Regions from separate parts of the Heliomicrobium gestii genome, predicted to be linked through region 1. Evidence: riboswitches for the same ligand, from Rfam matches in the RefSeq annotation. Region 1 holds a riboswitch; each other region holds the start of a gene.
What was found. Region 1 has a riboswitch for S-adenosylmethionine ahead of GTO89_RS11200 (homocysteine synthase). Riboswitches for the same ligand answer to the same signal wherever they lie in the genome.
Positions count from the first base shown of each region.

Region 2: another riboswitch for S-adenosylmethionine. It lies ahead of GTO89_RS10125 (methionine ABC transporter ATP-binding protein); the one in region 1 lies ahead of GTO89_RS11200 (homocysteine synthase).
Region 3: another riboswitch for S-adenosylmethionine. It lies ahead of GTO89_RS05985 (trans-sulfuration enzyme family protein); the one in region 1 lies ahead of GTO89_RS11200 (homocysteine synthase).

Region 1 covers NZ_WXEX01000009.1:14,093-18,733, forward strand. The annotation lists gene GTO89_RS11185 (hypothetical protein) at 60-371, shown strand; gene GTO89_RS11190 (ComEC/Rec2 family competence protein) at 633-1,556, opposite strand; gene GTO89_RS11195 (DUF3344 domain-containing protein) at 1,684-2,631, opposite strand; SAM riboswitch class I at 2,861-2,982, shown strand; gene GTO89_RS11200 (homocysteine synthase) at 3,084-4,379, shown strand; gene metX (homoserine O-acetyltransferase MetX) at 4,395-4,641, shown strand, end outside.
Region 2 covers NZ_WXEX01000007.1:185,925-190,565, reverse strand. The annotation lists gene GTO89_RS10130 (methyl-accepting chemotaxis protein) at 1-1,821, shown strand, start outside; SAM riboswitch class I at 1,939-2,044, shown strand; gene GTO89_RS10125 (methionine ABC transporter ATP-binding protein) at 2,137-3,165, shown strand; gene GTO89_RS10120 (methionine ABC transporter permease) at 3,158-3,811, shown strand; gene GTO89_RS10115 (MetQ/NlpA family ABC transporter substrate-binding protein) at 3,894-4,641, shown strand, end outside.
Region 3 covers NZ_WXEX01000004.1:143,765-148,405, forward strand. The annotation lists gene GTO89_RS05985 (trans-sulfuration enzyme family protein) at 162-1,298, opposite strand; SAM riboswitch class I at 1,421-1,525, opposite strand; gene cysK (cysteine synthase A) at 1,746-2,750, shown strand; gene GTO89_RS05995 (undecaprenyl-diphosphate phosphatase) at 2,833-3,642, shown strand; gene GTO89_RS06000 (hypothetical protein) at 3,762-3,947, opposite strand; gene GTO89_RS06005 (methyl-accepting chemotaxis protein) at 4,066-4,641, opposite strand, start outside.

The sequences.
Region 1 (4,641 bases):
GAAGAACGTTTGGAACGTTTGGAACGTTCGGAAGGCTCGGAACGTTCGGAGATGTCGAAGTGACCGGAGCGACCGAAGCCGGTACGGGCGGTGTCAAAGGAGTCGCTGTCGTTGGATCCGGCGTTGGCGTTGGTGCAGTCGTTAGAGTCATCGGCGTCGTCGGCGTTGGAGCCATCAGCGCTGCTGTGGTGGAAGGGTTCTTCAGGGCGTCTGTGGCGGCTGTGACGGGCAATGTTGGCAGGGGCGCCGGCGATGATGTTCCCGCGCCAACGCTGGTCGTCGCCGCTGGCGTAGAAGAAGCGCTGAGCGCAGGGGGCTGTGTCGAGGCGCTTGACGCCGCCGCTGCCGTTTCACTGCCGGAAAAAGCATAAATAAGGGCCAGGGTTAACAAGCAGGACCGAAGGGAACCTTTCAGAGAACCACCTCCCTATCATTGGACCAACGGAAGAGCACAAGAGCATTTCAAAAAAATGGAAAAATTAACCTACTGTACCTTTTTATTCTCCAGGTATTCAAAATAGAAGTGAGAAACAAAAAAAGAGCCGGGACTGCATCCCGACTCAAAAAAATCACCTGTCTGCTTCGTTTCCCGACACGGGGGACGCAGACAGGTGACGCTATTCGACTCTCGGTTATTGTTTCTCCGGTTGGAAGGTGACCTTCTCTCCGTCACAGGTCGCCACAACCGTTCCGTTTTTGTCGGCTCGGAAAACCTGCACGTTGGCTTTGGCGAGTTTGTCGAGGGTTTTCTTGTGGGGGTGCCCGTAATCGTTGCCCTCACCGACAGGGATAAAGGCGTATTTGGGCGATACCGCTTTGAGGAAGGGGGGAGATGTGGAGCTGGTGCTGCCGTGGTGACCGACTTTCAACACATCGGCTCTCAGGTCGTACCCGCGGGCCACCATCTCGCCTTCCGATACAGACTCGGCGTCACCGGTCAGCAGGAAGGAGACCTTGCCATAGGTGACCTTGAGGACGGCGCTGTAATCGTTCAAATCTTCGTAGTTCGTTCCGTTCGGCGCGACGAAGAGGCCGTCGAAATCGGGAACGTCCAGTTTTAGGCCGCCTTTTGCTTCCACACGCTTGGCGCCGCTCTCCTTGACGGCGTTTAGGAAATACTCAAAGGTTTTCGTCGTCGTCGTCGCCTTGGGCATGTACACCTGGCCGACAGGAAAGCTCTTGAGGACCTTATCCAGCCCGCCGATGTGATCCTCATGGGGGTGAGTGGCCACGATGGCCGCCACTTCTTTCACCCCTTGTTGCTTCAGGTAATTGACGACCTTCCATCCATCGTCCACATTGCCGCCGTCGATGAGAACGAAACGACCGCCGGGGGACTGCAGCAGGATGGAGTCGGCCTGTCCCACGTCGATGAAATGAACTTTGAGCTGGCCCTGGGCAGCCGGTTGGGCCGCAGTGGATTGTTTTGTCGTGGCGGTAGACGAACCGCCTGAATTGGCTCCATTGGTGCTCGGTGACGGTTTTGAGCAGCCGGACAGGGTCAGAGCGAGGGCCAGCAAGAACAGAAAGAGCGGTTTCAGCCATCGATTGCGCAACAGAAGGCCTCCTTTTATTTGGGTACATGAATGATTCCACGGTGATCGGCCATTCCCTTCAAGCGATTTGGGCGAGATAAAAAAGAAGCCGGCCGGGCAAGCCGGCCAGCGGGGGGAGGGGCGTGCGTCATTCCGCCGCCAGGTCGGAAGGTTTGAAGCCTCTTGCCGGCGGCGCCGTGACGGCAAAGACCTGGGCGATATAGGTCAGGGCGTCGCCGCCGCCGCTGATGCCTCGAATCGCCGCTTCCACGCTCGTATCGCCGATGTTCACGAGGGAAGTCACGTCAACGGTCAGCGTGTCCCAGAGGCCGTCTTGGGCAAAGCCAGGCAGGGAGGTTCCGTCGGCGCCGTTGAAGGCGTCCTGCGGTTTAAGCGACGAACCCGGTCCGGCGACGATGGTTCCGTTGAACAGCGCCTTGTCGTCGGCAAAACGCGCCTGACCATCGGCGACGACGTAGGTTGTCTGGGCCTGCACGGGAGGACCGTAGACCTCGAAGTTTTGCAGCGTCGTGGACACCGTATCGGCGACAAAAGTCTGGGCGCCGTCATTGATGACGACGGTCGTGCGCGGGAATGTAGGGTTTTGGAAGATCACGACGAGCGACGCGCCCTCCATAAGCGGGAACGCCGTCGACGCGTCTTGCGGCGGTGTGGCGTCGCCTAAGCCGGAGGGGAAGTCGGTGAGGACATTCGCGCCCGCTACGGCGATTCCGGTCACATCGGCCCGGAAGGCGTCAATGAAACCGCTTCCGTCCGGCCAAAGGGGATCGCCGGAGGTGTAGCGCACGTCGGCAGTGATGGCAGTTCCGTTGAGGGTGCCCGTATCGGGTACAGGCGGGTCGCCGGTCCCGCGGATCACGGCCCAGTAGAGGAAGGCTTTTAGAATCGTCGAGCCTGCCGGCAGGGTGATGTTGATCGTGCCAAAACCACGGTTGCGCATGCCGACGCCGGCGGCCACATAGTTCCCGCGCAGCGTATGGTTGTAAAACTCGGTCAGCGGCACTTGGGGACCGAGAACAGCCTGAATTTGTATGGGCGACTTTTCGCCTGCAACCTCTCGTCCGCCGTAATACAATGCAAATTCCCCCTTTTTTTCAAACAGGGTGTGTATCCATAATTAGCCTATTTACGCTCCGGCTCATTTGTTACCATCGCCGCGCCGACGGAACCAAGGAAGGCCCCTTTTTGTCCGATGTTTCCGTAAATTTTCTGTTGCTTTTTATTTTTTCAATTGACGGAAAAGGTCGTCACAGGTACAATAACTCCAAGCGCTTGCCCTATTCGGGCGAGCGGACAATTGAAGACACTCATCCAGAGAGGTGGAGGGAAAGGGCCCGATGAAACCCGGCAACCCGTCGCGACAGTGGGAACTGATGCGACATGGTGCCAATTCCTTCAGGACGGAGACCGTCCTGGCAGATGAGGCGGATAGAAGTATACCCCCTGCGTCTGCGCAGGGGGTTTTTGTATCCTTTCTCGCTTGAAGGTCATTCCTATGCAATCAATAGAGAAGAAGGGAGCACAGTCATGACAGAGAAAAAATGGCGCTTTGACACGATCGCCCTCCACGAAGGACATGTGCCTGATCAGGACACCCTTTCGCGGGCCGTTCCCATCTACCAGACCACATCCTATGTGTTTCGTGACGTGGAGCATGCGGCGAACCTCTTTGCCTTGAAAGAGCCCGGTCATATTTATACCCGCATCGACAACCCCACGACCGACGTGCTGGAAAAACGGCTCGCCGCCCTGGACGGCGGTGTCGGCGCGCTGGCCCTTTCGTCCGGTCAGTCGGCCATCACCCTGTCGATCCTGAACATATGCTCCACCGGCGACGAGGTTGTCGCTTCCACCAGCCTCTATGGCGGCACCTACAACCTGTTCACCCATACGTTGCCGCGGCTTGGCGTCAAGATCCGCTTCGTCGACCCCTCCGATCCGGAAAACTTCCGGGCTGCCATCAACGAAAAGACGAAGGCCCTCTATGGCGAGATCATCGGCAACCCCAAGTGTGACGTTCTGGACATCGAGGCCGTCGCCAACATCGCCCATGAGGCCGGCATCCCTCTCATCGTCGACAACACCTTCGGCACGCCGGCCCTCTGCCGGCCCATCGATTTTGGCGCCGATGTCGTCGTCTACTCGGCCACCAAGTTCATCGGCGGCCACGGCACCTCCATCGGCGGCGTTATCGTCGATTCGGGCAAGTTTGATTGGGCCCAGAACGACAAGTTCCCCGCCTTTACCCAGCCCGATCCGAGCTACCATGGCATCGTTTACGCCAAGGATGTGGGTGCGCCGGCTTATATCGTCAAAGCGCGGGTGCAGTTGTTGCGCGACTTGGGCAACTGCATCAGCCCCTTCAACTCCTTCCTCTTGCTCCACGGCGTGGAGACCCTCTCCCTGCGGATGGAGCGCCATGTGAGCAACACCCGCCGCATCGTCGACTTTTTGGCCAACCACCCCCTGGTCAGTTGGGTCTCCTACCCCGAGCGCTGCGACCACGGTTCCTGCGCGCTCGCGAAAAAGTACCTGCCCAAGGGAGCCGGCGCCATCTTCACCTTCGGGATCAAAGGCGGCGTGGAAGCGGGACGGCGTTTCATCGACAGCCTGAAAATCTTCTCCCACCTGGCCAATGTGGGTGACGCCAAGTCCCTGGTGATCCACCCGGCGTCGACGACCCACAGCCAACTCTCCGAGGAGGCCTTGCGCGCCGCCGGCGTCAGCCCCGATCTGGTGCGCCTCTCCATCGGCCTGGAAGATCCGGATGATTTGATTGAAGACCTCGATCAGGCGCTGCGGGCCGCCGAAGGCCGGGCATAAAAAGGCGGGATCCGAATGAGCACTGGGGCCGTTGTCAACCGGGGTTTGGCGGACAGCCGCGAAGGGCTCGTCCAACCCCAAACGTTTACCTTCGCCGAGGGGTCCGATGCCTTTGTGCTGGAATCGGGCAGCCGGCTCGGCCCCATCACGGTGGCCTATGAGACCTACGGCGTTCTGAACAGGGAACGCTCCAACGCCATCTTGATCACCCACGCCTTGACGGGCGACCATCACGCCGCCGGCAAGCATCACCCCGCCGAGA
Region 2 (4,641 bases), on a different contig from region 1:
CAACATAGCGAAGAATTGTTGACAATGACCCGTGCCCACCTGACCAGCCTGCCGCTGAGCGTGGGCGCCGGTTTCTGGCTCGAACCGGGCGTTTACCCCGAGAAGGGCAAGTATTTTGGTCCGTACATCTATAAGGATGGCGCCGAGTTCAAACAAACCTGGGAGTACAGCACCCCCGAGTATGATTATTTTCAGTATGACTGGTATAAGAATGGCATCAACAGCCCCGGTGGAGCCGTCTGGAGCGAGCCCTATGTCGATATTGTCACCAAGATCCCCATGCTCACCGTCAGTCACCCTATCCATAGGGGCGCCAGGAAGATCGGTGTTTCCACCGTAGACATCGGCTTGAAGGAACTGCACGAGGCAGTAGGTAAAATCCGGATCGGTCAAGCAGGCCGCGCCTTTGTGGTGACTCGGCAGGGTTTTTATCTCGCTCATCCCGATGAACAGAAGAATCTCAATGAAAAAATCGTCGATGAAAGGGATACAGAGCTCCAACAATTCGGAAAACAGGTGGTGGAAGCGAAGGAAGCCGGACTGGCCCATGTCACCATGAACGGTATGGCCCAGTATGCCGTCTATGCGCCGATTGGCGAAACGGGGATGAAGCTGGTCGCTGCCATTCCGGTGGCGGAGGTGGCGGCGCCGGCGCAGCGGTTGCTTTGGACGAGCTTGTCGATTTTTCTGTTGGCGGTGGCCTTGTTTGCGCTCCTGATGAATCGGCTCATCGAGCGCCGCGTGGCCCGGCCCCTGCGGCTTCTCCGTGATCAGGCGGAGCAGGTGGCCCAGGGCGATTTGTCAATGACGAAAAGTGAGGCGCTATCAGACGACGAATTCGGTCAGTTGGCCCATGCATTTGCGACAATGACGGCCAATTTACGCAGCATTGTCAGTCAGGTGCTAACAGAGTCGAAAGAACTCGACGAATCGGCCCAACACCTGACCGAATCAGCAAACCTGGTGGATAGAGCGGCCACCCAACTGGCGGAAGCGGTCGGTGAACTGGCCGATGGCGCAGGGAAGCAAGCGACAGAGATCACCCGTTTTCGTGATCATGTGAAAACCAGCGAAGGCCATGTCTCAGAGGGGACGGCAGCATCACGTCTTTTGGTGCAGGATGCTCACGAGTCGACGGTAGCGGCGACGCAGTGTTATGACCGGATCCAAGAGGCGTCCCAACACCTCCAGCGGATCAGCCAATCTGTCGATGCCAGCACGTCGGCTATTCGACGGCTTCACGGGCTTTCCGAAGAGATCGGCCAGAATATCACATCGATTACGGGGATTGCCGAACAGACCAACCTGCTGGCCCTGAATGCGGCCATCGAGGCGGCGAGGGCAGGTGAGCACGGGCGAGGGTTTCATATCGTCGCTGATGAGGTGCGAAAGCTCGCCGAGGAATCGGCCAAGGCGGCCTCCCAAATCACGAGTCTCGTTTCCCAGGTGCAGCAAGAGATGGCTGGAATGGTGGGGATGATGAACGCCAATGTGACCGCCATCGGGGAACAGGTGGGATTGATCCGTTACGGGGCGGAAGCATTGGAGCAGGTCATGGGTTCGACGCGGCGCACAGAGAACAGCGTTCGCCAGATGCAGGACGCCACTGAGATGATCTCGCGCTCCGTCGATGCGATGAATACCTCGATTGGCGTGATCGAGGGGATTGCGAGCGAATTTTCAACCCTCTCCCAACAACTGGCCGGTTCCACAGAGGAGCAAGCGGCTGCGGCAGAGGAGATGGCGGAACGCTGTGATCGTCTCGGACAGTCGTCACAATCGCTGCAAGAAAAAGCGAAACAGTTTCGAGTCGACGTCTAACCGATTCGATCGGTGGCCTGATCGAATCCCCATGGACTGGGGGGGAACACGATAAAAAACCGTTGACAGGCACACATTGTGCTTGTTATACTCAAGGCGTAACAACGAAATAATGACTTCTTATCAAGAGATGGCTGAGGGACTGGCCCGATGACGCCCGGCAACCGGTTGAATAACACGGTGCCAATTCCTGCGGGATGGGAGACATTCCGGGAGATAAGAAGGGGGAATAGGCCTGTGCGAAAACCTCTTCTTATCGAAGAGGTTTTTTTATGTTTCATCTGACTTGCCCATCACGAAGACGAGGAGACAGCCATGATTGAAATCAGCGACCTGAAAAAAGTTTTCCCCACCGCTGGCGGCCCCTTCACGGCTCTCGACGGGATCAACCTCACCATCCCTGAGGGAAAGATCTACGGCATCATCGGTCCGAGCGGGGCCGGGAAAAGCACCCTGATCCGCACGATCAACATGCTGGAACGGCCGAGTGAGGGCCGCGTCGTCATCGACGGCGAGGACATCACCCATTTTGATGAAGCCCGCCTGCGGGCGCTCCGCCAACAAATCGGCATGATCTTTCAGCACTTCAACCTCCTCACCTCCCGCACCGTCGGGGAGAACATCGCCTTTCCTCTGGAGATTGCCGGCATGCCGAGAGAGCAGATCCAGGCGCGGGTGAAGGAACTGCTGCCCCTGGTCGGACTGGAAGACAAGGAAGACACTTATGTGGCCCACCTGAGCGGCGGCCAGAAACAGCGCGTCGGCATCGCCCGGGCGCTGGCCAACCAACCGAAGATCCTGCTCTGTGACGAGGCGACCTCGGCCCTCGACCCCCAGACGACTCAGTCCATCCTGCGTCTCATCGCCGATATCAACGGCCGCTTCAACCTCACCGTCGTCCTGATCACCCATGAGATGCAGGTCATTCAAGAGATCTGCGACGAGGTGGCCTTCATTGAGGGCGGCAGGATCATCGAGGCCGGTCCGGTGCGCGAGGTCTTCACCAACCCCCGTTCGCCCGTCGTCAAGGAATTTGTCCGGGGCGCCCTGGAAGGGGACAAGCTGCGCCATCTTCTCGATGCCGGCGCTTTTCACCGCAGCAGCGGCGGCCGCCTCATCCGGATCACCTTTGTCGGCGGCGCAACAGAAGAACCCCTCATCGCCTCGGTCATCCGCCGCTTTGGCGTCGACGCGAACATCCTCTTCGGGAACATTGACACGGTTCGCGAGACGCCCTTCGGCACGCTGTTGCTGGAGTTGACGGGCGAGGCGGTCAAGGTGGAAGAAGCGCTGGCCTATATCTGCTCCCGCGATGTGAAGGTGGAGGTGATCGACCGTGACTGAGACGTACCTGCAGGCGACCTGGGAGACCTTCTACATGGTCATCGCCGCGACAGGCCTTTCCACCCTCCTGGGCATCCCCTTGGGCATCCTTCTGGTCGTGACGGAAAGGTCGGGCGTGCTGCCCAATCGCTGGGTCAACACGGTCCTGGCCATCACCGTCAACATCTTCCGGTCTATTCCTTTCATCATCCTGCTGGTGGCCATCCTGCCCCTGACCAAACTGCTCGTGGGCAGCCGCATCGGCACCCAGGCCGCCATCGTCCCTCTCACCGTCGCCGCTGTCCCCTTTGTGGCCCGTGTCATCGAAGCCTCTCTCAAGGAGATCGACAAGGGCATCATCGAGGCGGCTCGCGCCATGGGAGCGACGCCGAGACAGATCATTCAAAAAGTGCTGCTGCCAGAAGCGTTGCCTGGCCTACTGCTCGGGGTCATCATCACCTTTGTCACCCTGATCGGTTACTCGGCGATGGCCGGGGCAGTGGGAGGAGGTGGTTTGGGCGATCTGGCGATCCGAGAAGGCTACATGCGCAACAACAGTGATGTGACCTGGGTGACCGTCGTGGTCCTCGTCGCCATGGTGCAGGTCTTTCAGAGCCTTGGCGACTGGCTCACCGCGCGGATCCGCAAACGTCGCGGGCTGGTGTAGCGCTTGATATAAATCGTGGGCTTAGCGAAAACAACAAAAACTACAAAAACAACAACGAAAAACGCGAAGGAGTCGACAGAACATGTTCAATCAATTGCTTCAGAAAAAAATCACCCCTCTCCTGGGCGGCCTCCTGGTGCTTTCCGTAGCCGCCCTCGGCGCAGTCGGGTGCAGCGCCAAGGATACGACCGCTGGCAACGGTGGACAGCAGGCGGCCCAAACGACCCAGACGAAAACGATCCGCTTCGGCGTCTCCCCGGTGCCCCATGCCGAGATCGCCAAGATCGCCAAGGACCTCCTGGCCAAGGATGGCATCGAACTGAAGATCGTCGAGTTCAACGACTATGTGCAGCCCAACCTGGCCCTCGCCGACGGCGAACTGGACGCCAACTTTTTTCAGCATAAGCCCTACCTGGATACCTTCGCCGCCGAACATAAGCTCGACCTGAAGTCGGTCGCTGGCGTCGACGTGGCGCCCATGGGCGTTTACTCCCAGAAGGTGAAGTCCCTTGCCGACCTGAAAGAAAAGGCCAAAGTGGCCATTCCCAACGATCCGACCAATGGCGGTCGCGCCCTGTTGCTCCTCCAGTCGGCCGGCCTGATCAAACTCGATCCCAACGCTGGCGTGAAGGCGACGACGAAAGACATCAAAGAGAATCCCAAAGGCCTGAAAATCACCGAATTGGAAGCGGCCATGCTGCCCAAGGTTCTCGATGACGCCGATATCGCCGTCATCAACACCAACTTTGCCCTTGGCGCCGGTCTCAATCCCTTGAAAGACGCCCTTACGATGGAAGGCAAGGACTCCCCCTACGTGAACATCGTCGTCG
Region 3 (4,641 bases), on a different contig from region 1:
GGTTTCGATCACTCTTTTGATCGAAGCGCCTCGGCCTCCGGTCTATCCGGTCAGCGTCGGTTAATTCCGAGTTTTTCGATTTACATTTATGATATTAAAGCCTAGTTGGATATCTGTCAATCCGTTTTTTTCTATGTTCCGCAAGTATTTTTCCTTCGGACTTATGACGCCAATGCCTGTGTCAGATCGTTGAGCAGGTCGCTGATGTTTTCAATCCCAACAGACAGCCGCAACAGGCGGTCGGTGACGCCGCAGCGCCGGCGGATCTCTTCGGGGATGTCGCCATGAGTCTGACGGGAGGGAAAGGTAAGCAGCGATTCGACGCCACCGAGGCTTTCCGCAAAGGCGATCAGGCGAATTCGCGAAAGCACCTGCGGAATGTTGCCGGCGTCATGGAGGGAAAAGGAGATCATGGCGCCTGGACCGGCGGCCTGCTGAAAATGAATGTCCCGGCCGGGGTGGTTGTCAAGGCCGATAAAGTAGACCTGTTCAACGGCGGGGTGTTGTTCCAGCCAACAGGCGATGGCGCTGGCGTTTTCCTGGGCGCGGTCAAGGCGCAGGCCCAGCGTCTTCATCCCCCGCAGGAGCAGCCATGAATCGAAGGGGCCGAGGATGGCGCCGGCAGCGTTTTGATAGAATGCGAGCCGCTCGCCGAGGTCCTCGTCGGCAGCGACGACCAGACCGGCCACCACGTCGTTGTGACCGCCCAGGTACTTGGTGCCGCTGTGAACGACAATATGGGCGCCCAACTCGATGGGTCGCTGCAGGTAAGGGCTCATGAAGGTGTTGTCGACGATCAGCAGGAGGTCATGGCAATCACAGATCCGCCGGATGGCCTGCAGGTCTGTGATCTTCATCGTCGGATTGGTCGGCGTTTCGATCAGGATGGCCTTCGTACAGTCTCTGACTGCGGCGTTCACTTGCTCGAGATCGCTCGTGTCGACAAAGTCCGCCTCGACGCCCCAGGGACGAAATACCTGCTCCAGCAGCCGGTAGGTCCCGCCATAGAGGTCTTCACAGAGGATCAGATGGTCGCCAGGCCGGAAGAGGGACAGCACAGCCGTCAACGCAGCCAAGCCGGAAGCGAAAGCCAACCCGCGCCGTCCCCCCTCCAACCGGGCGATCTGTTCTTCCAGCACCTGCCGCGTCGGGTTGCCCGAGCGGCTGTAATCAAAGCCAGTGCTTTCTCCCAGGGCGGGATGCTGAAAGGTGGCCGTTTGGTAAATGGGAAAACTGACGGCGCCTGTGCCGGTGTCTTTGCCGTTGCCCCCTTGGGCCAATAACGTGTCGATGCGCATCTGCAAAACTCCTCCCATTTCATCATGATTTCCTCTGTGCCTTCTGTCTGTTTTGGTTTCTGACCGTCAAAACAAGAAACGGTCTCCTCTGAAAGAGAAGACCGTCAACAGCCACAGGGCAAGTCTTATCTTTCAGGGTTTCCCCTGCAGGAATTGGCACCATGCAGGTATGCCTGCTGGTTGCCGGGCTTCATCGGGCCAGTCCCTCCACCAACTCTTGATAAGAGCGTCTTGATTCAATTGTTCCCGGCGCGAACCGGATTGACTATACATTACTCGGAATGGACGGTGATCGTCAAGCGTTTTTTTCGCCAATTGAACAAATACTTTTTTTGCGAAAAACCTTCCTTTCCTTGACAGGATCCGCCACCCCTTCTATCATGGAGTCTAGCAAATATAAGATAATCCGACTAATATAGTAGGTTTTTGTGAGGAGCGTGGTTTTCCATGGAAAAAATCGCCCAGGACGTGTCCGCCTTGATCGGAAATACCCCGATGGTTCGACTGCGCCGGATCGTGGCTTCATCGCATGCTGGAGAGACCGCCCATGGCAACGCGAAAGCGGGACGGGCAAAATCCCCTGCCGGTAGCGATAGCGGCGATGCGGCAGAGATCGTCGCTAAGCTGGAAACCTTCAACCCCGGCGGCAGTGTAAAGGATCGCATCGGCCTCAGCATGATTCAGGACGCCGAAAAACGGGGCTTGCTGAAACCGGGAGCGGTCATTGTGGAACCGACAAGCGGCAACACCGGCGTCGCCCTGGCCATGGTCGCCGCCGTCCGCGGGTATCGATTGATCCTGACCATGCCGGAGACGATGAGCGTTGAACGGCGAAACCTGCTAAAAGCCTTCGGCGCTGAGCTGGTGTTGACGCCAGGCGCCGAGGGGATGCGCGGCGCCGTCGAAAGGGCGGAACAGATTGTCAAGAATACCCCCGGCGCGTTCATGCCCCAACAGTTCGCCAACCCGGCCAACCCGGCCACACACGAGGTTACGACCGCTGCGGAGATCTGGCAGGACACGAATGGACGGGTGGATATCTTCATCGCCGGCGTCGGCAGCGGCGGCACCATCACCGGTACGGCCAAAGGGCTGAAACAGCGGAACCCCAACCTCCATGTCATCGCCGTTGAACCGGCGACCTCGGCCGTCTTGTCGGGCGGCAAACCGGGACCCCATGGGATTCAAGGCATCGGCGCCGGTTTCATCCCTGATGTCTACGACAGCCGCCTGATCGACGAGGTCTTCCCTGTGTCCGATTCGGACGCCATTGCCACCAGCCGCCGTTTGGCCCGGGAGGAAGGATTGCTCGTGGGCATCTCCGCCGGCGCCGCCGCCTTCGCGGCGATCCAAGCGGCGAAGCGACCGGAGAACCGCGGCAAGCGCATCGTCGTGCTCCTGCCGGATACGGGAGAGCGCTATCTGAGCACGGCGCTGTTTTCGGAAGTTTAAGAAAGTAAAACAATCATTTTCCGTTGACTTTGGGGCCTGGCTCCCCTAATGTAAAGAAGAATGAATAGTTGGGGGAATTGCCATGGAAAACCTGTATCTTGTAGCAGTCATTCTCGGTATTGTGGAAGGTCTTACCGAATTCCTCCCCGTGTCATCGACGGGGCACATGATTCTTGTCGGCAGTCTCCTCGGTTTTGAGGGAGATAAGGCGGCCACCTTTGAGGTCTTTATCCAGCTGGGCGCGATCCTGGCTGTGCTTGTCCTCTACCGGGATCGTTTCCTGAACCTGATTCTGAACCTCTTCGCTGACGGAATCCGCTTTGACGACCGGGGATTCAACATCTGGCATGTGGCCATCGCGATGGCGCCAGCCTGTGTGCTCGGTTTCCTGCTGCACAAACCGATCAAGACCTACCTCTTTTCCGACAAGACGGTCGTCATCGGTCTCATTGCGGGCGGCATCCTGCTGTTGGCGGCCAACTGGATTGAGCCTCGTCGCCGGGTCGATGACCTGGACCGGATCAACTTTCGCCAGGCGCTGTTCGTCGGCCTGATGCAATGTCTCGCCCTCTGGCCCGGGTTTTCCCGCTCCGGCGCCACCATCGCCGGCGGTATGCTGTCAGGGATGACCTCTGCCGTCGCCGCCGAATTTTCCTTCATCGTCGCTGTGCCGATGATGGTGGCAGCGACCGGCTATGACATGCTGAAATCCTACCAAAACCTGAGCGTCGGCGATCTGCCGCTCTTCGCCATCGGCTTTGTCGTGTCCTTCGTCGTCGCCTGGGCAGCCATCGTTTGGTTTTTGAAACTGCTGAACCGGATCGGTCTGGCCCCTTTCGCCTATTACCGTTTTGTCGCGGCCCTGCTCTATTTTGTCGTGGTGATCCTCTAACAGGCGACCCTCTTCCTGATCGCCTTGATCCGTCTCTAGAGAAGGTACATAAAAGAAGAAAAAGGGCGGGTCGCTTGTTTGAGCGGCCGGCCCTTTTTTCTGTCCTATCACAATTTCTTTTAGCTGTAATCCTTAGAAATCTCCGGGATCGAGTCGATCTCTTGGAGCCCGCTGATGCCGTCAAACTCCTGAATCTCATCAACAGCCTCGGGGTCCCCCTGCGAATTTTGCAACCCGCTTTTTTCATCGACGGCGGCTGCCGGTTCCCCGGTCTTTCCGGCTGGCGATTTTGGACGCAGCGGCATGGCTCTCCAACCTCCTTTTCCTTGCGAGGTTAGTATCACCTTCCATGGCGTTCCTATCACCAGCCGGTTCGACTTTCCTCGGACTGCCGCCAATCTTCGTGTTCCTTGTAAGTGTTGATCACGTGGTTTTTGCGATCAACCGGTTCAATCGTTCGAGGACGGCGTCGGAGTTTTTCTCCAGTTCGGCGAGCATCCGCTGGGCCCCTTCACGATCCCCGGCGCCGAAGGCGTCGGCCGCTTTCAGGGCGAACTCATGGACGCGGGCATGAGGGCCGTCCAAGGCAACGAAGTCAGGATCATTCCGGAAGGGGTTGTCATCGGTAAAATACCATTTGCCCAAGCGGCAGTGGTGATGAGAGGTCACTTCCTCCGGGTTGACCTGTTCGTAGCCTTTGAGCATGTTCTGGATCCGGATCTTCCAGAGCAAATGGTCGGACTTTGCCTTTTCCAGGAGTTCTGCCGCGCCCAGAGCGCCGGCATCGGGCAACTTGAACTTCTGCACGGCGCCGGCCAGTTCGATGGCCATAGCGCTCGCCTCTTCTGTCGCTGCTGCGATCGTCTCCATGCCGGATGATGTCTCTTCCGTCGCCGCCGCCACCGATTCGGCCAGTTCCGCCGTCCCTTCAACGACGGTGGCGATGGAATCGATCAGGCCGATGATGCGATCGGAACTGGCCACTTCCTCATTGGTCAA